DNA from 3 places in the Bacillus sp. CZDM1 genome. Region 1 is predicted to be linked to each of the others. Evidence: riboswitches for the same ligand, from Rfam matches in the RefSeq annotation. Region 1 holds a riboswitch; each other region holds the start of a gene.
The links. Region 1 has a riboswitch for cobalamin ahead of ACY3XC_RS11740 (ABC transporter substrate-binding protein). Riboswitches for the same ligand answer to the same signal wherever they lie in the genome.
Positions count from the first base shown of each region.

Region 2: it holds a riboswitch for cobalamin, as region 1 does, so the genes downstream of both, ACY3XC_RS12415 (ribonucleoside-diphosphate reductase subunit alpha) here and ACY3XC_RS11740 (ABC transporter substrate-binding protein) in region 1, are expected to answer to the same signal.
Region 3: it holds a riboswitch for cobalamin, as region 1 does, so the genes downstream of both, ACY3XC_RS23695 (anaerobic ribonucleoside triphosphate reductase) here and ACY3XC_RS11740 (ABC transporter substrate-binding protein) in region 1, are expected to answer to the same signal.

Region 1 covers NZ_JBUESO010000004.1:298,818-307,019, forward strand. Annotated here, with positions in the region: gene ACY3XC_RS11710 (cobyric acid synthase) at 1-693, opposite strand, end outside; gene ACY3XC_RS11715 (bifunctional adenosylcobinamide kinase/adenosylcobinamide-phosphate guanylyltransferase) at 690-1,262, opposite strand; gene cobD (threonine-phosphate decarboxylase CobD) at 1,244-2,320, opposite strand; gene cbiB (adenosylcobinamide-phosphate synthase CbiB) at 2,295-3,260, opposite strand; gene ACY3XC_RS11730 (adenosylcobinamide amidohydrolase) at 3,257-4,723, opposite strand; gene ACY3XC_RS11735 (FecCD family ABC transporter permease) at 4,727-5,788, opposite strand; gene ACY3XC_RS11740 (ABC transporter substrate-binding protein) at 5,754-6,719, opposite strand; cobalamin riboswitch at 6,881-7,073, opposite strand; gene ribH (6,7-dimethyl-8-ribityllumazine synthase) at 7,147-7,614, opposite strand; gene ribB (3,4-dihydroxy-2-butanone-4-phosphate synthase) at 7,642-8,202, opposite strand, start outside.
Region 2 covers NZ_JBUESO010000004.1:444,545-452,746, reverse strand. Annotated here, with positions in the region: gene glgA (glycogen synthase GlgA) at 1-719, shown strand, start outside; gene metE (5-methyltetrahydropteroyltriglutamate--homocysteine S-methyltransferase) at 796-3,090, opposite strand; cobalamin riboswitch at 3,252-3,432, opposite strand; cobalamin riboswitch at 3,580-3,757, shown strand; gene ACY3XC_RS12415 (ribonucleoside-diphosphate reductase subunit alpha) at 3,916-6,201, shown strand; gene ACY3XC_RS12410 (ribonucleotide-diphosphate reductase subunit beta) at 6,230-7,273, shown strand; gene ACY3XC_RS12405 (flavodoxin domain-containing protein) at 7,254-7,727, shown strand; gene ACY3XC_RS12400 (metallophosphoesterase family protein) at 7,903-8,202, opposite strand, start outside.
Region 3 covers NZ_JBUESO010000014.1:8,570-16,771, forward strand. Annotated here, with positions in the region: gene ACY3XC_RS23685 (sigma-70 family RNA polymerase sigma factor) at 1-206, opposite strand, end outside; gene nrdG (anaerobic ribonucleoside-triphosphate reductase activating protein) at 941-1,429, opposite strand; gene ACY3XC_RS23695 (anaerobic ribonucleoside triphosphate reductase) at 1,426-3,282, opposite strand; cobalamin riboswitch at 3,487-3,663, opposite strand; gene ACY3XC_RS23700 (MFS transporter) at 3,913-5,100, opposite strand; gene ACY3XC_RS23705 (3-isopropylmalate dehydratase small subunit) at 5,129-5,626, opposite strand; gene ACY3XC_RS23710 (3-isopropylmalate dehydratase large subunit) at 5,623-6,870, opposite strand; gene ACY3XC_RS23715 (IclR family transcriptional regulator) at 7,270-8,040, shown strand; gene ACY3XC_RS23720 (ABC transporter ATP-binding protein) at 8,200-8,202, shown strand, end outside.

The DNA.
Region 1 (8,202 bases):
CATATGATCTTCAACATAAGGCAGTACACCTAATACAGGAATTCCCGTTTTCTTTTCCAGCCAATGAATGCCATCTTCAAATAAGCTGATGTCCCCGCGGAATTTATTAATGATAATGCCTGCAACCCTTTGTCTTTCTTCAGGTTCCAAAAGCTCTAGCGTGCCTACAATACTCGCAAAAACTCCGCCTCTATCAATATCTGCTGCCAATATTACAGGAACATCCGCCAGCTCAGCCACCTTCATATTCACAAGCTCTCGATCCTTGAGATTGATTTCAACCGGACTTCCCGCCCCTTCAATAACCACTAGTTCGTATTCACTCGATAGGTGTTCAAGAGACTTCCTAATCACATCAAGTCCCTTTTCATAAAAAGTATCCCGATACCCTCTTCCAGAAAGAGTTTTCAACGGCTTACCTAAATAGACAATCTCAGAATCCTGGTTCGAACGGGGCTTTAATAATATCGGATTCATCCATACAGTTGCCTCGATTTTTGAAGCTTCTGCCTGGATTCCTTGTGCCCTGCCCATTTCTTTTCCATCTTTTGTAACATAAGAGTTGTTAGACATGTTTTGAGATTTGAAGGGTACAACTTTTACTCCATCATTGGCAAACATTCGGCAGAGTGCGGTCACAATAAGGCTTTTACCAACATCGGATGCCGTTCCTTGAATCATAACTCCTCTCATTTCCTAACTCCCTTCATGTTGGTCGGTATTCCCGCCTCAACTAAAAATGCTTGATCAGCGGACTTCACCAACTGCTGATGAATTTTTCCGAGAATTCGTCCATATGAAAATACGAGGTCATTCTCAGCCATTGACTCATGGAAAACTTCATTACTAACAACGATTAATACTTTTGCTCTGTCACGTATTTCAATTATTCCTGTTGTGATCCTTTCCATTACATTTGCTAAAAATGAGTTATCCCATTTTTGGTTTGCAGAAAACAGTTCATTATTTAAGAGGGTCGTAACACAATCAAGTAAAATAATATCTTCGATGTTAAAAAAATGAGCAATCTCCCCAATATTTTGAGACTGTTCAACCGTTCTCCATTGGAAATTTTCAGCTTCACGGTCATTCTGATGCTTTGCAATTCGGTCCCGCATTTCTTGGTCGGAAGCCACACCTGTTGCCAAATAGTTTAATTTACCACCATTTTCTTTTGCGAGCTCTAGTGCCATTTTTTCAGCAAAGCTGCTTTTCCCGCTTCTAACCCCGCCAGAAATAAAGATTAATGAAGCTGCCGCCATTCCAGCAACACCTCCATTAATTTACTATTTTCTTCCTTGCTTTTTATTGCGAAGCGAAGCCAATTTCCTTCCAACCCTGGAAAATTAAACGTGTGGCGGGGAATGATCCCCTTGTGCAAAAGAAATTCAAAAAAGCTAAACTGATCCTTGAGACAGGGATCTCTTAACAAATAAAAATTAACTTGGGAAGGTGTAATCACAAAATTTTTCTTCTTAAAAAAAGTAAATAACCGTTCCCGCTCTTCCCAAATATAGACTTGGGTCTGTTTAATGAATTTTTTATTTTGTAAACAAAGATCACCCGCCAATAATGCGATTGTATTGATACTCCAATGCGGCTGCAATGTGCTAAGTTCCGCAATGATGTTTGAGGGGGCAGCTGCATATCCTAAACGAAGTCCTGGAATCGCAAACATTTTTGTCATTGAACGGATGATGATTAAATTCGAGAACCTATTTATGTAAGGAATAAAAGAATGATAATCTATTAAAAAATCATAGAATGCTTCATCCAAAATCACGAAGCAATTTTGTTTTTCACATTCCTCAATAATTGAAAGTATTGTTGATACAGAATATTGAATACCCGTCGGATTATTTGGATTACACAAGAATAAGGCATCTGCACTCGGTAATTTTGGGCGTAGCTCATCCATACTTAGCGCAAAATTTGGCTCTTTCAGTTGATGATATTGAATCTCACAATGATTAGCCCGACAAGCCTTTTCATATTCAGAAAAAGTTGGTTCCACCACTATTACCTTTTTACCTGTCAGAAACCTTGCCACAAGGGTAATGAGTTCAGCTCCTCCATTTCCAATTAAGATGGAATCATCAGAAATTTGTTCACTTTCTACTATCCTGCTCTTAAGTTGTTCAGCAAATGGGTCTGGATACACATTAATTTCCTGATAAAAATCATTCCATTTCTCTTTCAGAACGGAAGGCGGGCCTATAGGATTAATATTTGCACTAAAATCTATATACTTATCTGGGAGCGAAAGCCCCATCGACTTAAAAAGGTGCTGCGGATTAGATCCATGTGAAGGCCAATTCAAGAATCATCCCTCCTATCCATAAAAATAGCAAAAATAAAAAAACGGTTTTATCTAAGATTCTATTAGCCAATAAAATATGACCTGCTTGAATAGGTTGTAGAGGCTCCCCCATCTTTGCCCGGTTTGAAAGTATTCCTTTGTAATAATTGATACCGCCTAGCTGAATACCTAAAATCGCAGCCACCGCCGCTTCACCCCAGCCGCTGTTTGGACTTGGATGCTTCTTTGCATCTCGTAACAATATCATCAACGCCCGTCGATACTCCATTTTGATAGGCTTTGTCCCGATTAGCATAAGGATTCCCGTAACCCTGCTGGGAATCCAATTCATTACATCATCCCACTTAGCAGAAGCCCAACCGAAATCTTTAAATCTCTCATTCAAATAACCTGCCATTGAATCACAGGTATTCGTTGCCCGATAAACCAGTGCCAGCGGAGCACCTCCAATCAGCGCCCAAAACAAAGGAGCTGTCACCCCATCACTCGTATTTTCAGCCACCGTTTCGATTGCTCCTCGTGCAATTTCACCTTCATTTAAAGTATCTGTATCTCTGCCAACAATGTATGAAAGTTTTATTCTTGCGCCGGCCAAGTCGCCTTTTTCTAAGGGACCATAGACATCAAGCGAAGCATCCTTTAGACTTTTTTGGGCAATTGTTGTTGCAATAATACAACTTTCAACAACAATCCCTGCAATAGGATGAATCCGATAACTAATTACTACAAGTAAAATTCCGATAGAAAATACTATCAATAGTACAAAAAGGAGCATTAAAATCCCTTTGATTCTTTTATTTTGTCCGTGGTTTAACACTTTTTCAAAGAATGAAATCAACGATCCTATCCACCTAACAGGATGCGGCCAATTAGGTGGATCCCCTACAAGCTTATCAATGAAATAAGCAATGGTTATGGCAGTTAAATGATAAACTATCATACGAATTTCCTCTTTTGAGATTTTCGAATACCCTCTGTCGTGCACTCGTAAACGGCTTTTCCAATCAGTTTTCCTAAAGGAGTAATCGTACCCGCATACTCTAGAATTTCTCCAGCCTGTGCAGCGGCAATTAAAATACTATCTGTGGAAGTCCCCGTAGCAATGGTGCCTGTCACTCCATCCATAACCTTTAAATCATGGAGCGCTTTCGCTTTTGCTTCCGTTGCAGTCATTATAGATTGAATAAATGCTTCCTCCGTTAATTCACCATTAACGAATATCCATGTATTGATGGTGCCAGGCACCTGTTCAAATGTATGCTGTACACTTTTGGAGGAATCGACAGCGTTACCAACACCTGCCGTTACCACAACAAAAAGTGAAAAACCTAACCCTTCGATGTGCTTATAGGCAACATCTTCAAGGACGACTGCTGTCATCATTCCAACTGTTTCAGAAGGTTCAAAGCTATTTGCTTTTAAAAAGTCTGCCATTTCTTTGCGATGATCGCTGCAGTTATAGTCTTTTCCAACGTGACGATTAACAAACGTATGATGCCAGCCTGTTCCCGATCCAATAACCCCAGAAGACATCGTCCTTAATGGAGAAGGGGCTTTTATCTCGATAAACTCTTTGGTCATTCGCAGCAATTTTTCATCGATTTGAACTTTTTCCATATCCTGCTTCTCTTCGGGTAATAACACCATTTGTGGTGCAGCTACTCTTGGATGGGGATGCTTCTTAATTTCGGTATGATAAACGTCTCGTATTCTTTCTTCCCTAAGCACTTCATTCGGGATATGGTTTATATTAATACTTCCGTTTTCAAGGAGAAGCAAACGATCGCAGTATAATCCTGCAAGATTTAAATCATGAAAGATGGAAAGGACTGTCAAACCCGTTTCTGTCGTCCAGTGTTTTAACAAATCCAGCAATTCTTTCTGATAGGATAAATCTAAGTGATTGGTTGGTTCATCTAAAAGAAGAATTTCCGGTTCTTGGGCAAGTGCCTGCGCCAGAAATACCCTTTGTTTTTCGCCGCCGGATAACTCTTGGATATTTTTATTTTTGAAAGAAGCGATACCTGTCTGTTTCATTACACGCTGCACGATGCTTTCATCCTTTTCTCCCCATGTCTGAAACCAGCCCGTTTGATGGGCATAACGACCAAGAGAAACGGTTTCTTTTACGGTATAGGAAAAGGATTGCGTAGAATGCTGTGACAAAACAGCTACGATTTGTGCAAGCTGTTTTGAATTAAACTCCTGTAGACGTTTACCTTTAATGAAAATATCACCTTTTGCAATCGGCAGGATTCCACTTATCATTTTTAACAGAGTCGTCTTGCCGCTTCCATTAGGTCCCAATATACCGAATAACTCACCAGTTTGAACTTCAAAGGAAATATCCTTTAATACAGATTCATCTGAATACCCGCCTGATACATCTTGAACCCTAAGCATCCTTTATCCACTTCTTTCCGTTCTTTTTCTCTGTAATAGGATTAATGCAAATACTGGGGCACCAAATAAAGCCGTTATGACTCCAATCGGCAGCTCTGTTGGAGAAATAATTGTTCTCGAAATTAAATCTGCCAAAATTAAAAATCCACTTCCCGTAATAATCGATAATGGCAGCAGGTGCCTATGATCAGGACCCCACAATAATCTTGAAAGATGTGGAATCACCAGCCCAACAAAACCAATCGTCCCTGAAACCGCAACTGCAGCTCCTGTTAATATCGATCCTGCAGTCAGGATCATTAGTTTTCTCTTTTGAACGTTCACACCTAAGTGGTGGGCACGTTCTTCACCAAAGGACATAGCATTTAATTCTTTTGTATTAAAAATAAGGATGACTGATCCTAGAACAAAAAAAGGTAAAATAATTTTTATGTATTCCCAGCCTCTCATCGATACGCTACCTAAAAGCCAGCCAATAATCTGCCTAAGTTCATCACCGGTTAAAGCAATCATGAGTGAAATAATCGCACCGAGAAAGGAACTAAAGATGATTCCTGTTAAGATAATCGTTTCCACCCTCATCGAGCGTTCAATTTTTCGGGCAAAAGCTAACACTAAAAATATCGTAACCCATGAAAATAAGATACTGAGTAAGGGCAGCGTGAAGCTTCCAATAAAAGGGATTGATAATTGGAAAAATAATGTGAGGACCGCCCCCACGGACGCGCCCGATGATACACCTAACGTATAGGGGTCCGCTAAAGGATTCCTTAATAGACCTTGAAAGGCTGCTCCTGCAATGGCGAGAGATGCTCCTACTAAACCAGCCAATATAACTCGTGGCAAACGAATGTTTAAAACGATACTCGAAAACATGGGGTCAATTTGATCTAGTGAAATAAAGCCAAATAGCTTCGACATGATGATTTGGATAATGGTAAAGATAGGAACCGAAACGGTTCCTATCGAAATTCCTAATAAAATTGAAAGGAGCAGGAAGCTTCCTGCTATCAAATAGGCTAATACTTTATTATTTAAAAATTTCCGGATAGACAGCCTTTGCAAGTTCCTCTACTCCTTCTACAATCCTTGGGCCTGAACGTGTAACAGTATCAGAATCCACATCGATGACTTGCTTGGTTTTTATTGCATTGACATTTTCCCAACCCTGTCTGCTTAACAATAGTTCTGTTGCATTTTCCGTATAAAATCCATATGTAGTAATGATGACATCTGGGTTTCGCTCAATGATTGATTCTTGATCCATTTTAATCCAGCCTTCTTGATCGCTTGCAATATTTTCAGCATTAATCAAACTGATCATTTCATCCATAAATGTGTTTTTTCCGGTTGTAAACACATCCGGAGCAGGAGATACTTCTACAAACACCTTTTTCTTTTCGTTTATTTCTTCAGCTTTGGCTTTAATTTCTGTTAATTTATCCTGCATCCCTTTAATTAGTTCTTCAGCTGCTTTTGTTTCACCAGTTGCTTTTCCAATCATGTTGATCGTATCATACACCTGTTCAAAATTGAGTGCATCATTAATGATTAAAACAGCAATTCCAGCATCTCTAAGCTGTTGGAGTCCTTCTTTCCCATTATCAGCAGTTGATTCATGTGCCAATACTAGATTGGGTTGTAAAGAAATAATTTTTTCGATGTTTAGGTTCATATCACCGATCTTCTCTTTTGATGCAACATCCTCCGGATAGTTGTCAAAATTAGATACACCCACAACTTCTTCACCAAGTCCCAGCGCAAAAGCAATCTCTGTATTACTTGGAATCACAGAAACAATTTTTTCTGGTTTTGCCTCAATTGTAACCTCATTATCTAAAGAATCTTTAATGGTTACGGGAAAGGCCGTTTCCACTCCTTTTTGCTCAGTGCTGCTGTTTTCTTGATCCTTCACAGGTTCTTTCTGTTCCCCACATGCTGCTAAAGCACCTATTGTTAATAAAAGAATAAGTAATAATGATGATAATTTTTTCATTGTTCTTCCCCCTAATGACTTTGCGTCAAAATACATCATTAAAAATGCCTGCACCTAAAAAACAAAAAACATCTCTACGATTAGTAGAGATGTTGGTTTGATTAGATTCCATTATAAAAAATGACTCTAGTCGTCCACACCTCCCTATCCTCGTAGGTTTTTTGGGGCACAAGAATTAGGCAGGTTTCCTGGCTCATGGTCATAGCTTCCTACGTCTTCCCATCAAATTGACAGTGACATAATGTAGGTTGCTCCCATTTACAGTGGCGGGACCGCGTTGGCATTTAACCAAACTTCCCTTTTAAGCTAAAAACTTTAAAAAAGTTTTTAAGCACCTATTCTACAAATATTTTTATGATAGACCTATTATATCGAATAAAAATTCAAAATGTATCATTTCCCACAAATTTCTTCAAAAAAGATCTTATTATTCCATATTTCGGATTAAATTAGCCATTTCTATAGCGCCAGTTGCTACATCCCAGCCCTTATTACCAGCTTTTGTTCCTGCACGCTCAATTGCTTGTTCAATCGAATCTGTTGTTAAAACTCCAAAAATAACGGGGATACCGCTATCCAGATTAATCCTTGAAACACCCTTGGCTACTTCATTACATACATAGTCAAAATGTGGAGTAGAACCGCGAATAACGGTGCCTAATGTAATAACAGCATCATACTTTTTACTATTCGCCAATTTTTGAGCAATTAGCGGAATTTCAAATGCTCCTGGCACCCAAGCGATGTCCACATCTCCATCACTTACCCCATGTCTTTTTAAGGCGTCCTGCGCACCGCTTAACAATTTGCTCGTAATAAACTCATTAAAACGTCCGACAACAATTCCGATTTTTAAACCTGAGCCTACTAAATTACCTTCATAAAAATTACCCATGATAATACCTCCATAAATGTTAATGTTTTATTTTTTTACCTTTTCATCTAGTATTTCCATTTGCAAGGGAACCGTTTCAATGATTTCAAGATCATAGCCCTTAATGCCTTTGATTTTTCGCGGATTATTGGTTAACAACTTCATTTTTCTAATCCCTAAATCCTTTAATATTTGGGCACCGATTCCAAATTCCCTTAGTTCTTCTCCAGTACCATTCTTTTCATTTTCGTCTAAGGTGTTATGACCATCCTCCCGTAATTTATTTAGTAAACCACGGCCTCCCTGACGTATATATAGGAGCACACCATTTCCTTCTTGTTCAATTTGTGATAATGCTACATGTAACTGTGGTTTGCACTGACATTGGAACGAACCAAAAACATCGCCTGTTAAACACTCTGAATGCACACGAACAAGGATAGGATGATCAGGATTTATTTCACCTTTTACTAATGCTAAATGTTCTTTACCATCAATTACGTTTGAATACCCTGCAGCCTTAAATTCACCAAATTCCGTTGGTAAATTGATTTCGATTTCGCGTTTGACTAGTTTGTCTTTTTTATTGCGGTATTCAATCAAATCTTT
Region 2 (8,202 bases), 150 kb from region 1:
TCATAGGAATTGTAAATGGTATAGATGATTCAGTTTATAATCCAAGAATTGATCGAGATATCGCTGTTTCTTATGACCTTGATACCATAGAAGGAAAACTAGAAAATAAGAAAGTTTTACAACACTATTTCGGATTGCCCGAAAAAGATAGCACACCCATAATTGCAATGGTAACACGCTTAACACCGCAAAAAGGTTTAGACTTAGTCCTGCATGTATTTCACGAGATGATTCAGGATGATGTACAATTCATCTTGCTTGGTTCTGGTGACCTTCATTTTGAAAACTTCTTTAATCAAATGGCCCAAGAATACCCGGATAAAGTGAAAGTATTCATTGGTTTTAATGAGGCGTTAGCCCATCAAATTTATGCAGGGGCAGATTTGTTTTTAATGCCTTCGCAGTTTGAACCATGTGGGTTAGGACAGCTTATTGCCTTGCAGTATGGAACAATACCCATCGTGAGAGAAACAGGCGGATTAAATGATACCGTTCAATCTTATGATGAATCAACTCATATTGGTAATGGATTTTCTTTTAAGAATTTGAACGCCCATGATTTGCTGCATACCGTCAGAAGAGCCTTAGATTTTTATCATCAAAATGAAAATTGGAGCCGCTTAATACAAAATGCAATGACTCAAGATTATAGTTGGTTACAGTCTGCGAAGAAATATAATGAAATATACGAGGAACTGCTTGAAGGCACAGTAGAATAAAGGATCCTTGCTATCATTCAAAAGGGGAAGATGTAAGTACATTTGCAGCTTACATCTTCTTCCTTTTATAGGCAGTTTAAACAGTTTGTTGTTGCTGTTGCTGGCGTAGTTTTCGTGCAGCTGTCACCATATTTTTTAATGAGAAAATTGTTTCATCTTCATGTCGTGTTTTTAAACCGCAATCTGGATTCACCCAAAACTGTTCTTTTGAAATAATCTCTAAGCTGTCTTTTAATATGGTGTCGATTTCTTCTACACTTGGAACACGCGGGCTGTGGATATCATACACACCTAAACCGATACCAAGTTCATATGGATTTTGTTTTAGTGATTGTAGTAGTTCCCCATGACTCCGAGACGTTTCGATAGAAATTACATCTGCATCAAGTGCCCGAATTGGCTCTATAAAGTTATTAAACTCGCAATAACACATATGCGTATGAATTTGTGTTTCATTTCTGACGCTAGAAGTCGCGAGCTTGAATGCATTTACTGCCCATAATAAATATTCTTTCCAGTCTTCTTTTCTTAGTGGCAAGCCCTCACGTAATGCGGGTTCATCCACCTGAATAATAGCGATGCCCGCATTTTCTAATGCTTGAATTTCTTCCTTCAGGGCTAAGGCAATTTGGTTGGCTACATGTTCACGAGAAAGATCATCACGGACAAAAGACCAATTTAAGATGGTGACAGGGCCTGTTAACATTCCTTTAACATACTTAGACGTTAATTGCTGTGCTTCTACTACTTCCTTCACAGTCATTGGCCATGTCCACTCGATGTCACCGTAGATAATCGGTGGTTTTACAGAACGTGACCCATATGATACCACCCAGGCTTTTTCTGTAAAAGCAAAACCTTTCAGCTTTTCACCAAAGAATTCGACCATATCTGTTCTTTCAAATTCACCATGAACGAGGACATCAAGGCCTATTTCTTCTTGGATTTCTATCCAACGTGCTGTTTCACTTTTCACAAACGCAGCGTAATCAGAGTCTGTTATTTCATTTTTGCGCCATGCTGTTCGTGTTCGTTTTACTTGATCCGATTGTGGGAAGCTGCCAATTGTTGTTGTTGGAAAATCTGGTAATTGTAACGACGCTTGCTGTAAAGGTTGACGTTCCTTAAATGGCATTGGACGTGTGAAATTCTCAGGTTTAACTTGTAACAAAAGCTCCTTCACACGTGTGTTTTTCCTCGTCTCATGCTGTTCTAAGGCTTGAATAGCCGCCATACTTTGTGACACACTTTTATTTCCTGACCAATTCTCGTCTGAAACAAAGGATTTTATGTGTGTTAACTCAATGATTTTCTCATCGGCGAAGGATAATGCATTTAGTAATGTTGCATCAAGAGTCTTTTCAGATTTAGTTGTCACCGGAACATGCTGCATACTGCAAGAAGATTGAACCCAAGCTTCCTTTACACCGCTTAAAGATAAAATTGCTTTTGTCATCATTGCTTTTTCAGCCAAATTTGCCCGCCAAATATCACGCCCATTTATGATTCCAATCCCTAATACTTTATCTTCTGGGAATCCGTATTTACGGAGTGAAGACATATTCTCATCAGCACCATGAATAAAATCAAGACCAACTCCTGCAACAGGTAATTGAATGAGCTCTTCATACGCTGATAGTCCTTCAAAATAGGTTTGTAACATCAATTTCGCTGCTGGGACTTCAACTCTTAATTGTTTATAAATTTGTTGAACTAGTTTTACATCTTCAGGTGCTAGTGAAAGGACTAATGCTGGTTCTTCCACTTGAATCCACTCTGCCCCTGCATCTACAAGTTGTTGGAGTACTTGAGCATAAAGAGGTAAGAGTCTTAAAATAAAGGATGCTTTGGATAGTGAATCATAACCCTTCGATAATTGAACAAAAGAATAGGGACCTATAATGGTCGGCTTTGTAATTAGACCTAGTTCAAACTTCGCTTCTAAAAAATAATCTAAAATGTAGTTTTGAGTTAATTTTAGTGGCTTGTCTTCATACTCAGGAACAATGTAATGGTAGTTTGTATTAAACCACTTTGTCATTTCAGAAGCTACAACATTGTTTGCTCCACGTGCCATTGCGTAATAAGTTGTTAAATCTACCTTTTCACTTTTCCATTTATAACGGGCTGGAATTAAACCGAACATGGTCGCGAGATCTAGCATACGGTCATAAAAAGTAAAATCTCCGACCGTGAGAATGTCTAATCCTAATGTTTGCTGGTGCCTCAAATGATTCAAGCGTATGGTCTTCATCTCAAAGATAAACTCTTCCTCTGATATCTGATCCTTCCAAAAAGATTCCACACAGCGTTTCCACTCTCGATTACCACCAATGTAGGGGTAACCAATGGCTGTACTCACTAAATTCATTTTTACCATTCCTCCTTTACATTTACATATTCCAAATACAAAAAAGCCATCTCCATGAAAAGGAAATGGCTATACATTCAAGTTAAAGGTATGTCTAAGAAATCAAACAACTCATAACTCGTTTGTCGTACGAAGGTCACCACCTATTCCACGTAGGTATTTGGTGTGTACTAGAATTGGCAGGTCTCCTGGCTCATCATCAATGTTCATCACACCTTCCCATCAAAAGACAGTGGTATTTGTGATTCACTCCGAATTACAGTTGCGGGACAGCGACGGAATTACACCGTTCTTCCCTTTTAAGCCAAGCCTCAGCTTGGCACCAATTCTTACACGATATGTAATTGCCAATTAATATAACATACAAAAAAACATTCGTACATAATTTTCTGAGAATTTTTTTTGTTATTGTCAAAGTAGATAATGTATATTATATTTGTTGTTATACAATATTTAGTGTTGATTGTAAGGTTGTGACACTAAATATAGATAATGACCAAATTTAATGGTGTCTGTATAGACTTAATAGGGAATCTGGTGAGAATCCAGAGCTGTACCCGCAACTGTAAGTGCTGACGAAATAATCATATCCACTGTCATTGGACGGGAAGGGATTAGAGTAGGAAGAGGCACAAGTCAGGAGACCTGCCATTATTATTACGTATTATCTTCTTCGGGAGTTGGGAGGATATAACGAGGGTATGCCTACTATTACAGTGACTAAGTACTGTATGATAGATTATTCCACGTTATGAACCCATCTTCATTGATGGGTTTTTTGTTGTTTCACTCTCGAAGTCAATTCGATAGAAAAGAGGAATGGCTATGGCAGTAAATCGTGTTTATTCAGAAAAAGATACAGTTTTTGCAGCAGTGAAAAGAGTATCTGAAAAATATAATCTGGATACAGCTGAATTATTTGAAAAGATTGATAATCTTGAAGAGTCTTCAATTTATGAACACTCACTTCTTTATGCATTAAATCAAATCTCAATGACCGACCCAAATTGGACCTTTCTTGCAGCAAATCTGTATTTACAGGAACTTTATCAGAATGCGTCAAAAAGCAGGGGGGATAAGTCGGAAAAAAAATACGGAGATTTTTACATTCTGATTGCTGAATTAACTAGAATAGGAATCTACTCTAAGGATCTATTACAAGATTACACAAAAGAAGAGATTGAAATATTAGGAGCAGAAATATCGTCAGAACGGGATTATTTGTTTAATTATATAGGGTTGTTTTTACTAGCAGATCGTTACTTAGCAAAAGATTACGAAGGAAACCTATACGAATTGCCTCAAGAACGGTTTATGATTATCGCCATGACATTAATGAGAAAGGAACAAAAGGCAATCAGATTAACCTATGTTAAAGAAGCATACTGGGCACTAAGCAACTTGTACATGACCGTTGCTACACCAACACTATCAAATGCTGGGAAAAGTTTTGGCCAGCTCTCTTCCTGTTTTATTGATACAGTAGAAGATTCATTAGATGGAATTTATTTGAACAATTGGGATATTGCTAGATTAAGTAAGGACGGTGGCGGTCTAGGCGTTTATCTAGGCAAGGTACGTGCCTTAGGTTCAGATATAAAGAAATTTAAAGGTAATTCCTCTGGGGTGGTACCTTGGATTCGTCTTATTAATGATACGGCTGTGAGTGTTGACCAATTGGGACAAAGGCAAGGGGCGATTGCCGTTTATTTAGATGTATTTCACAAAGATATTATGAACGGCTTTTTAGACTTAAAAACAAACAACGGGGACGAAAGACGTAAGGCTCATGATATTTTTACAGGTGTTTCGATACCAGACTTGTTTATGAAAAAGTTAGAAGAAGTTGATGAAAACGGCAGAAGTGTTGGAGAATGGCATACCTTTTGTCCGCATCAAGTAAAACAAATGATGGGTTGGAAGGATCAAGAAGGAAATCCCCTCGGTTTGGAAGATTTTTATGATGAGTGCGATATAAAGTTTTTTACTGAAAAGTATGAAGAAGCGGTCAACCATCCTCTACTTCCTCGGAAAACCTATCGAGCTATGGATATTATGGCAAGGATTATGATTTCTCAATTAGAAACAGGTACTCCATATATGTTTTATCGCGATGAAGTAAATCGTCAAAATCCCAACAAACATGTAAGAGGAAAGGGACGTACATCGATTTTTTGCAGTAATTTGTGTACCGAGATAACCCAGAATATGTCTGCCACTACCATTATTAAAGAATTTAAGGATGAAGAAGGAAATATTGTCATAGTTCGAAAACCTGGAGACTTTGTTGTCTGCAATCTATCATCTATTAATCTGCCGAAATCTGTAAAAGCCAATGTATTAGAAAGATTAATCCCTATTCAAATGAGAATGTTAGATAATGTTATTGATCTGAATACCATTGCTGTCGGACAAGCCGAGGTGACAAATAAGCAATATCGTCCAGTGGGGTTAGGTACGTTTGGCTGGCATCACCTTCTCGCATTAGAGGGGATTTTTTGGGAATCCGAAAGGGCTGTTAAATTTGCTGATCAACTATATAAGGAAATTGCTTATCTTACGATTCGTTCATCTATGGAATTAGCTAAGGAAAAGGGTGCCTATAAGAAGTTTGAAGGTTCAGAATGGCAATCAGGCGAGTACTTTGAACGGAAAGGGTATGAATCAGACCGATGGAACCAATTGATGGAGGATATTTCAAAGTATGGGGTTCGAAATGGCTGGATGATGGCGATCGCCCCAAACTCATCCACTGCAAAGATTGGTGGTTCAACAGATGGGATCGATCCTTTATATGCAGTTGAATACGCAGAGGAGAAGAAAAATTTCAAGTTTAAAGTCACCGCACCTGATTTAGACCATAACAGTTACAACTTTTATCGACGTACCAGGCATGTTCTGGATCAGAATTGGAGTATTTTGCAAAACGCAGCCAGGCAGCGCCATATTGACCAATCGATTAGCTTTAATCTCTATGTTCGTCATGATATTAAAGCAATAGAGTTATTAAATCTTCATATGCAAGCGTGGAAGCAGGGATTAAAAACAACCTATTACGTAAGAAGCACATCGCAAACTGAGATAGAAGAATGTGAAGCATGTCAAAGTTAAAAGAAACGATCGAGGAGGTTTTTATTTGATGATACATACACCATTAACCAAAATAAAATTACTAAATCCAGATTTTCCAAACAAATCCACTAGGATCATAAATGGTGAGTCTTCAGGTATTCTTAATTGGAATGATATTGCCTATCCGAAAATGTACGACTTATATCAAACTCTATTATCGAACTTTTGGAAACCGCAAGAAATTAATATGCAGGATGATATAAAACAATGGGAATCCCTTAGTAATCATGAAAAGGATGTGTTTTTACGTATTAATACGCAGCTTGCTTCACTTGATAGCTTGCAAACACCAACCATGAGTCAAGTTATGGATTATGTGACGGACTCTAGTTTCAAAGCGATCTTTGCGGTTATTTCACAACAAGAAGCCGTTCATAATGAGTCATATTCTTATATACTTAGCTCACTTATACCGATAGGTGAACAAAATCATCGATTTAATCAAGCGAAAAGTGATCACATTGTCCTAAAACGAAATCAATTAATTTTAGACTCATATGAGGAATTTAGACAAAATCCAACGTCACAATCGTTATTTAAGTTAAGTGTAAACTCCATCAATCTAGAGGGGATTTTCTTTTACGCCGGTTTTGCTTTTTTCTACCATTTAGCACGTCAGCAAAAAATGCTGAAAACAAGTACGATGATTAGTTATATTCAACGAGATGAAATGCAGCATGCCTATTTTATTTCTCAATTTATTCGGATTCTTCTAACTGAAAACCCTGAACTTCATACGGATGAAAATATCCACTATGTCTATGAAACGATTAATGAGGCTGTTGCACTAGAAAAAGAGTGGGCTCAATACATTTTATCTGACATAAAAGGGATTGATTTAGTAGAATTCGAGTGGTATGTAGAATATTTGGCAAATAAGCGGTTGAAACAGCTTGGCTTGAAAAATCTTTATAAAGAAAGAAACAATCCGATGCCGTGGATTCAAATTTTTGGGGATGAAATGATGAATGAGACAAAATCGGATTTCTTTGAACAAAAGTCCAGAACCTATTCAAAGGTCTCGCAGTCCAATGGATTTGAAGAACTGTAAAATATCCGTTGTTATTATTTATGCGTCCGTATCCGGAAACACAAAAGAATTAGCTGAAGAACTTTATCAAATCTTGCTAGGGATGTCAGTCAATATATCAATTTATAGTATAAATGAGTTTTCATTGGAAGACTTAAGCCAATATAAGGCAGTTGTCATAGGAACGTACACATGGGGAAATGGTGAAATCCCAATGGAAATGAGGCAGCTCTATCAAGCGTTTGAATCAATTAAGAGAAAAGACATTACGACTGCCGTTTTTGGAACAGGAGATAGCTTTTATCCAATGTTTTGTGGAGCGGTTGATCAATTTCGAGACATGCTTTATGTTCACACGAACTTAGCTGCTACCTTAAAGGTTGAACTTTTGCCACAGGAACAGGATATAAAACGTTGCAGGAAATTTGTTGAAATACTACTATTGCGTGTTAGTATGGAAAATCAGGTAACGTAATTTATAAATATGGCCGATTGGAGACTCTAAAAGCATGTTTTGTGCTGGGAGACTCCTTGAACGCCTGAAACATAAGCAGAATTTGCTTCTGCGGAAAATGAAATGTCTTTAATGTGATATTTGATTTAGGATTGGACCTAAAAGAATACCTTTAAAATGGTCTTCACTAAAATCTCTACTTTTTTATTCCTCGATATTTTGCTGTTTTTAATTCTTGAATATATTCTCCAAGCTCGGGCATTTCCATTTCTTGGGCTATTTGTATGGATGCTTCGATATCATATGGAACTCGAACAAGCTGAATCGAAAAGACTCCATTTCCACTTTGGTTATATTCTCCCTCGAGAATAGCATAGGATGCCTGAGTGAGATCAAGAGGATTCCCTACGCTGCCCACGTTACATAAGGTTTTACCTTTAATATTTTGCTGATAGGCATTATGAATATCTCCATATAAAACAACATCAGGCTCTCT
Region 3 (8,202 bases), on a different contig from region 1:
ATATCAGATAACATTTTCCCTTTAATAGACGTGTAGGCGTAATTCGAAAAGCTGCCTTTTCGTTGGTCGAAGGATTGTGTAGCCTCCCAAAGGGCAATTAATCCCGTCTGATAGAATTCATGTTGATTTTTATAGATGTGCAAGGATTTAATAATCTTACGAATCATCGGTTGATACTGTACAACTAACTCGTCAAAGCTCTCCACTGATAAAGTCCTTCAGGCAGCGCGCTTCCGATCTATTCCTAGGTAGCTTTACCATAATCCATCCATTGGGAAACTTCGAATCTTGGAAAATTGAATTTAACAGAGAAAATGAGATTTATAGGGTGAAATTTGATTCAAATTGGAACAACAAGCCCCAAATATGATTAGAATGTTAAAAAGTATAAGAGATAAAAAGACCGAAAAAGCCGTGGGGACGGTTCGTGTGGTTTCCTCATTCATATATTAGTAGAGTTCACCATGGAAGTGGTTGAGGGATAGAAAAGAATGATTAAGAACATAAGACTATATCCACGACAAAAAAATCACTAGAAAACTGCACAGGTTCGTTTTTATATAAGGATTCTTGGCGCTTTTAATCAAACGTTTGATTGACATTTCGTACAGTAGATGTGTGTCAGGTTATGACCTTTACTAGTTTCTATTGTCTATTTTGAGGAAGGTCATAACTACTCTCTACTTTTTTTCAGCAAATTATTCATTTGAAAACAATAGAAAGTTCTTTTACTAAAGGGACTTATTGTCTATTTAATCAAACGTTTGATTAGGGGAATTCGGATTAACTAATCGATTGATTAGAATCACTACAGATGTTGGCAGTGCAGGGTTTGACCTTCTAAGAAGCGTTGGAAAGTGTCGAAAAGGTGGTATAGTGAAAATGGTGATATTTGTATTGATTTATAAATTTATAAATTGATGCAAATATCACCCTCGGCTCACCACTGGCGCCCCCAAAGAATGGTAGTATCACCTATTATACTTCTTTGTACATCGATGATCCGCTGATTGGACGAACCTCTGAATAGAACTCGTAAGTCCTTTTTTGATAATTCAAAGCGTCCATCTATCATCACATCTAGATAATGTACTATCTCTTTTTTATGCTCAGGTAATTCCTCAAACACATAACCAGTATATAGCCATATATTCTTGTTCGTCTTAGCTTTGATTTCCTTAACAAGCATCAATGTTTCCTCGTATTGAATGGTAAGACTATCTCCGCCACTAATGGTTACATCGGCGATGGGATTTTCTTCGATTATTTCAATCAATTCACTTATGCTATATTCTATCCCATTGCTTGCATTCCAAGAGGAGGGATTATGACATCCCTCACAATAATGCGTACAACCTGATACATAGATGACCGTACGGATGCCGTTTCCATTATCCGTAGCGTCCGTGTCAATCTTCATGATTCTCATTTCTTACACCCATGTTTTACTCTATTCATTTCTTCTTTACGTTTTGAGCTGTTCCATTTTTCCATGCTTCCTACCAAGTATCCAGTTATTCTTCTTATGCGTTCTATATCGTCGTGATTATTACACTTAGGACATTCGTTGTAAATCACGCCATTGTATCCGCACTGAAGGCAGCGATCAACGGGAACATTAAAACTGCCATACCCTATCCCATTTTCTTTCATTGCCACCACATACGTTTCTAGGGCATCGATATTTTTTGAAGCATCTTCTGCTAATTCCACATAGGTAATGTGACCAGCATTTGTTAACGCATGATAAGGTGCTTCCTTTTTAATCTTATTGATTGCATTAATCTTATATTCGACAGGGACATGATTGCTATTCGTAAACCATTCCTTATCTGTTACTCCTTTGATGACCCCATGTTTTTTTCGAGCGATTTTTAAAGCTTTCCCTGCATAGGATTCGGCAGGTGTTGCTAGCAATGTATAGTTTAATTTCGTCTTTTCTGTTAAAAGATCCATCTTTTCTTTCATGAAGGAAACCATTTTTAAGCCTAGGCTCTGAGCTTCGTCGCTTTCTCCATGATGTTTTCCAATCAGGGCAACAAGGGCCTCCGCTAAACCAACATAACCAACGGATAATGTACCTTGACGAAGAACTTCTTTTAGAGAGGTATCTTTGTATAGTTCCTCTGAATTCCTCCATATTTGTTGCCCATATAAGAATTTAAAATTTGCAGGTGTCTTTGTTGATTGATATAAGAGCCTTTCATATAGTTGTTGACTTGCTAGGTCAACATAATGGTCCAGCTTCTTAAAAAATTCCTCTACGTTATCTGCTTCTACCGCAATCAAAGGCAGATTAATTGAAGTAAACGAGAGGTTTCCTCTCCCCACGGGCGTTGACTTGCCATTTACATTTGTGAGTACCCTTGTTCTACACCCCATTGTGGCGATATGTGTTTCAGGATCTTTTTCTTTGTAATCGTGTAGATTGAATGGAGCATCTACAAACACATAGTTTGGAAAAAGACGTTTTGCTGTTGTTTCAAGCGACAGCCTGAACAAATCATAGTTGACATCACTTTGTTTTAAATTGATACCATCTTTTACTTTAAAGATTTGAATTGGGAAAATCGGCGTTTCTCCATTTCCTAGCCCTTTTTGAGTAGCAAGAAGCATATTCTTAACAAGCATTCGCCCTTCCTTTGAAGTGTCTAATCCATAGTTAATACTGATGAAAGGGACCTGTCCGCCACCGCGGCTGTGCATGGAATTACTATTGTGAATAAAGGCTTCACAAGCCTGATAGACATCTCTATCTGTCAGCTCCCAAGCTTTTTCTTCTAGGTCGCAGCCAGCTTGAACGCTTTCTAATAATTGAACGTTCTTCTCGTATGTCTTATATATATAAGGTGCTAAATCAAAATCAAAGTTACTCATTGCTTGACCGCCGTGCTGCTGGTTTTGATTCGATTGAAAGATGATAGAAGCTAAAGCCATTGCCGACATGATACTGTTTGGTTCACGCATATGACCATGGCCGGTATCAAAACCATCTTTTAACACCTTTGCTAATGGGATTTGCACGCATGTTGTCGTGCCTGATGCATAGTAATCCAAGTCATGAATATAAATATAACCATTCATATAAGCTTGTTTTACTTCGTCAGACAATAAGTGTTCAATTGCGTAATACTTCGCACTAGTAGAAGCGAAGAGTCCCATCATACCCATAGGGCTCTTGCCATCGACATTCGCATTCTCTTGTATTAAATCTTGATTATTGCTACCAACAATTTCATTGAATTCCGCTAATAAATTAGAAAAAACCTGTTTCGTTTCCACATTGGACCTCCTTGTTTGCTCAGAACCATGGAACCCTGGGGACGGTTCTGATGGCTCTTTTCAGTGGCAATTGACTTTTATTTTGAACAACAAAAAACCCATCAAAGTTGATGGGTGAAATAACGTGGAATCATCTATAAACAGCATTCATTCACTGCTAATAGTCAGAATAGCCCCGTTATACCTCCCCAACTCCCGAAGAAGATAATACGTATAAAAATGGCAGGTCTCCTGACTTATGCTTCTTCCTACTCTAATACCTTCCCATCCTAAGACAGTGGATTACTTAGTTCGTCAGCATTTACAGTTGCGGGTACAGCTCTGGACTTTCACCAGATTCCCTATTACGTCTTATTTGACGCCATTATTATCGGTCAATATCTATATATAGTATTTTATAGAAGATAAAAACACTAAATATTGTATAATTTACTATAATATACAATCTCTACTTTGACAACCATTTTTTACTAGGGGATTTTGGAGTCAGCGTATGAAATCCGGGTGACAGGCACCATCCAGGTTCCGATGGCTATGAGATAGCTAGTAAGTAGGTAAATAGGTAGTAGGAAACGTGAGAACCATCCCTAGGGAGTCGGATACGATTTGGATAAGCATGGTTTTCTATGATCACATAGATTGCGATTTATTATTTTTGACTAATTTATCTTTTCTAATTTCCTTGATTCTGCTCGCAATGAATGTACCAATGCCAATAACAGTAGAACTAACCATAAAGATATGAATAATCCCTAATATATTTGCCAGTACTCCCAAAATAAGAGGTGTAGTAACTTGAGTTAGACGATTAACCGTTAGTCGAATTCCTAAAGCTTCGCCAACACGACCGTTAAGGGCATGCTCAATGGTAAGCGAAATAGATAATGGCTGTCCAATTCCTAAGCCCATTCCAAGTATAAACGCGATTATACCAGCTATTATCATTTGTGGAAAGAAGGGTAAAGCTGAATACGAAACACACGTAATGATCATAGAGCCTATAAAAACATGAATCATTCCAAAACGATTGATTAAAGGGGTCATGCAGAACCGAATAATGACACTTGCGATCCCGTTTATCGAAAGCAGCAGCCCAATGATAGAGTTACTGTAACCAAAGTGTAATCCTAGCAGTGGGAAAAAGGTGAAGTATAGATCTTTTGCAAATAAGATTAATGAGCTGAAGAGTAAGGCTACTCTCAATCCCGGTATTTTTAGTAAATCCAAAAAAGTTGAATGGCTTGTTACTGAAGAAGTAGAATCTATCTCCTTTTTAATAGGATATACATTCGGAATGAAATGGATGAGAATGCAGCTTACGAGTCCGAATAGGCTTAGTCCGAAAAAGGTTTTGGGGAAGTTGAATGAATCTGCGATGATTCCACTTAGCAAAGGGCCAAGGAGAGTTCCGGCTGCTACCCCCAGGCTAAACCAAGAAACATATTGATTTCGATTTTCCTTGGTAGAGATTCTTCCAACATAATCTTGAGCAGATAGAATGAATATGGTTTGAGCAGAACCCGCAATGAGTTGTGATACATATAATCCGAAAAAGTTAGGAAGGAAACTGGGCAGGATGATTCCTAAAACGCCCAGATATCCCCCAATAAGTAAGGTTATTTTAGAATTAAGCTGATCGATCACTTTCCCGAGCACAATGGCAAAAATTAAGGGGACCAAGGAAAATAGACTCGTAATGAATCCGATGTGATTAATGCTTCCTCCTAATTCATGTGCAAATAAAGAAACGGTTGGACGTGTCCCCATGATCATCAACATATAAAGACCTGCGATACATACGATAGAGAAAATCTTCATAGTTACACCACTTTTAGGCAGAATCAATCTACGATAATTGATACGTCCCTCTCTTCTTTAAATATGGGACAAGCCCTCCATCATTGATAATGTCAATCATCACTAAGGGCATTTCTGACCCCTGGTATTTTACGGATGTTGTTACATTTTCTACTTCACCTGTAGTTAAATTTACTTCTAGTTTATCCTTATCGCTAATGGTGTGATCACTGATTTCAAGAATAGGTAACCCAATATTAATGGCATTTCGATAAAAAATACGAGCAAAGGATTTTGCAATCACAATCGAGACACCGGCTTTTTTTAGAGCTAACGGTGCTTGTTCTCTAGAAGATCCACAGCCAAAGTTACTGCCTGCAACTAAAATATCTCCATCCTTTAATTTCGCTCGGAAATCAGGATCTAAATCTTCAAAAACGTGGTCAGCCAATTCTTGCATATTTAATGTTTTTGTATATTTACCAGGGATAATTCGATCGGTATCAATGTTATCCCCATAGACATGAGCAGTTCCATTTAAGATCATTTCACTTCCTCCTTCATAAGCTTTGTAGGATTTGTAATCTTTCCGAATAAGGCGGATGCTGCAACAGTAGCTGGAGAACCTAGGTATACATTTGAATTTCTGTTCCCCATCCTCCCTCTAAAGTTACGATTGGTAGAGGAAATGACTCCCTCATCATTACCAGGAACACCAAGATGTGTACCGACACATGGCCCGCAGCCGGATGGAAGGAAGGTTGCTCCAGCACGTACAAGTATTTCAGCCGTCCCATCTTGAATTGCTTTTAAGTAGATTTCATTAGAAGCTGCTGCAACCATAAACCTGACATCAGGATGAACTTTTTTGCCCTCTAAAATAGTGGCGGCTTCATGTAAATCTTCTAATCTTCCATTTGTACAGCTCCCTAAAAAAGCTTGTTGAATCGAATTACCCTCTACTTCAGATATTGGTCTTACGTTATCTGGTGAATGAGGGATAGAAACCTGTGGTTCAAGTGTAGAAAAATCATAGATGTATACGGTTTCATATTTTGCATCTTCATCTGCATGAATATAGTCAAAATCATATGGCAATTCCAACCCAATCGTGTCAACAAACCCCGCTTTAGCTCCCATTTCAATGGCCATATTTGCTATGGTTAAACGGCTGTCTAAACTTAAGGCTTCAATCGCTTCGCCGGTGAACTCAACCGCTTTATAGGTTGCGCCATCAATTCCTAACTGCCCTACTAAAAATAAAATAAGATCTTTCGCAGAAACTCCAGGTTGTAACGTTCCATTCAACTGGATCTTAATCGTTTCGGGAACCTTAATCCAAGTTTTACCTGTTAATAGTACCGCAGCCAAGTCTGTTGAACCTACACCAGTAGCGAAGGCACCTAGTGCTCCGTATGTACAAGTATGGGAGTCCGCGCCAAGAACCAATTGTCCAGGTTTGACGTGTTCATTTTCAACCATCAGTTGATGGCAGATGCCACTACCTGCATCGTATAATTTAATTCCTTGATTTCTAGAAAAGTCTCTCATTAAAGAATGTAAATTTGCGATTCGTTCATTAGGAGCGGGTGCTGCATGATCGATGACAAAGATGACTTTAGATGAATCCCAAACGTGGGTTCCACCCATTTCTTCAAAACTTTTGATGGTTAAAGGAGCGGTAGTATCCGATGCCATAACGGCATCCACGTCTACAATCGCGATTTCATTTTGATAGGTTTCTTTACCTGCATGTGAAGAAATAATCTTTTCTACTAATGTTTGGCCCATCGATAAACCTCCTTGAAGAATGATAATAAAAAATCATTAAGTGAATTAAGAATTCATTCTTCGTATTTATAATCCGTATGATGAATTTTAAATTCATTCTACGGGACAATAAAGTTGGATGTCAATTATTTATTAGAAAATTTAAATTAATATAAATATTTATTCGTTGTACTTGCTTACAAAAGATTTGACAGTCTAGTGTTTTAACTTTTCTGAATTTTTAATTGACAAGGCTTATATCATCATTTACGATTAAAACAAATCACCAGCCGGATTCGAAATCCACAAGATGAAACATGGTTGAGATTTACTATATATGGAATTCACTATGTGGTCTCTTTTTTTGAAAAGGTACATAAGGAACCCGTGATAAGAATTAAAATGGAGGCGAAATAATGCATGAGTGAAACGGTCCGTTCAGTCGAAAGAGCGATTGACATTTTAACTAGTTTTTCAATAGAAGAACCGATCTTAACCGTTCCTGAAATAAGCCAAAAAACAGGATTAACAAAATCGACTGTCTTTCGCTTATTAGCATCTTTAGAATCAAAAGGGATGGTTCAGAAAATCCCGTCTACATATGAATATAAACTAGGCATTCGATTACTAGCTCTCGGAAATATTGTACAAAGTTCATTAGAACTAATAGATGTTGCGAAGCCCATCATGAAGGGGTTATCAGAGAAAACACAAGAAACTGTGAATATTAATATTATTCAGGGATTAAAGAGAGTTTGCATTGATCGAATTGATGGCAATCAAGCTTTAAGGAAAGTTTCAGAAGTTGGAAAGTTATTACCTTTACATAAAGGAGCTTCTGGTAAGTTATTATTGGCCTTTTCTGATCAAGAACTAATGACGAAAGTGTTAAAAGAACAAAGAGAGTTCATGTCAGAGGCTGCTCTAAATGAATTAAAGCTTGAACTTTTTGATATTAGAGAAAAAGGATATGCAACAAGTTTGAGTGACCGTTTAGAGGGAACAGCTTCTGTTTCAGCACCAATTAAAGACTATACAGGTAAGGTCATTGCCGGTTTAACGGTTTCTGGACCATTGGTGAGATTTACGGAAGAAAGAATTGAAAATTTTATAAAAGAAGTCTTGGAGTCTAGCGAGAGAGTTTCTAAAAATCTTGGGTATACACAGGAAGAGATGAATTCAGTCCAGTAATGGCTTTGAAAAACTTCTTTTTTTTGAAGGGAATTATGAGAAAATTATTTATTTTAAAAATTTTCAACAACAACATAGCTGTAAATAGACTTCTTTGTTTAGACAAAAATGAAAGCGTTGTCGAAATGGAATAACCATAAATGAAGAGGGGGAAAAGTCTTG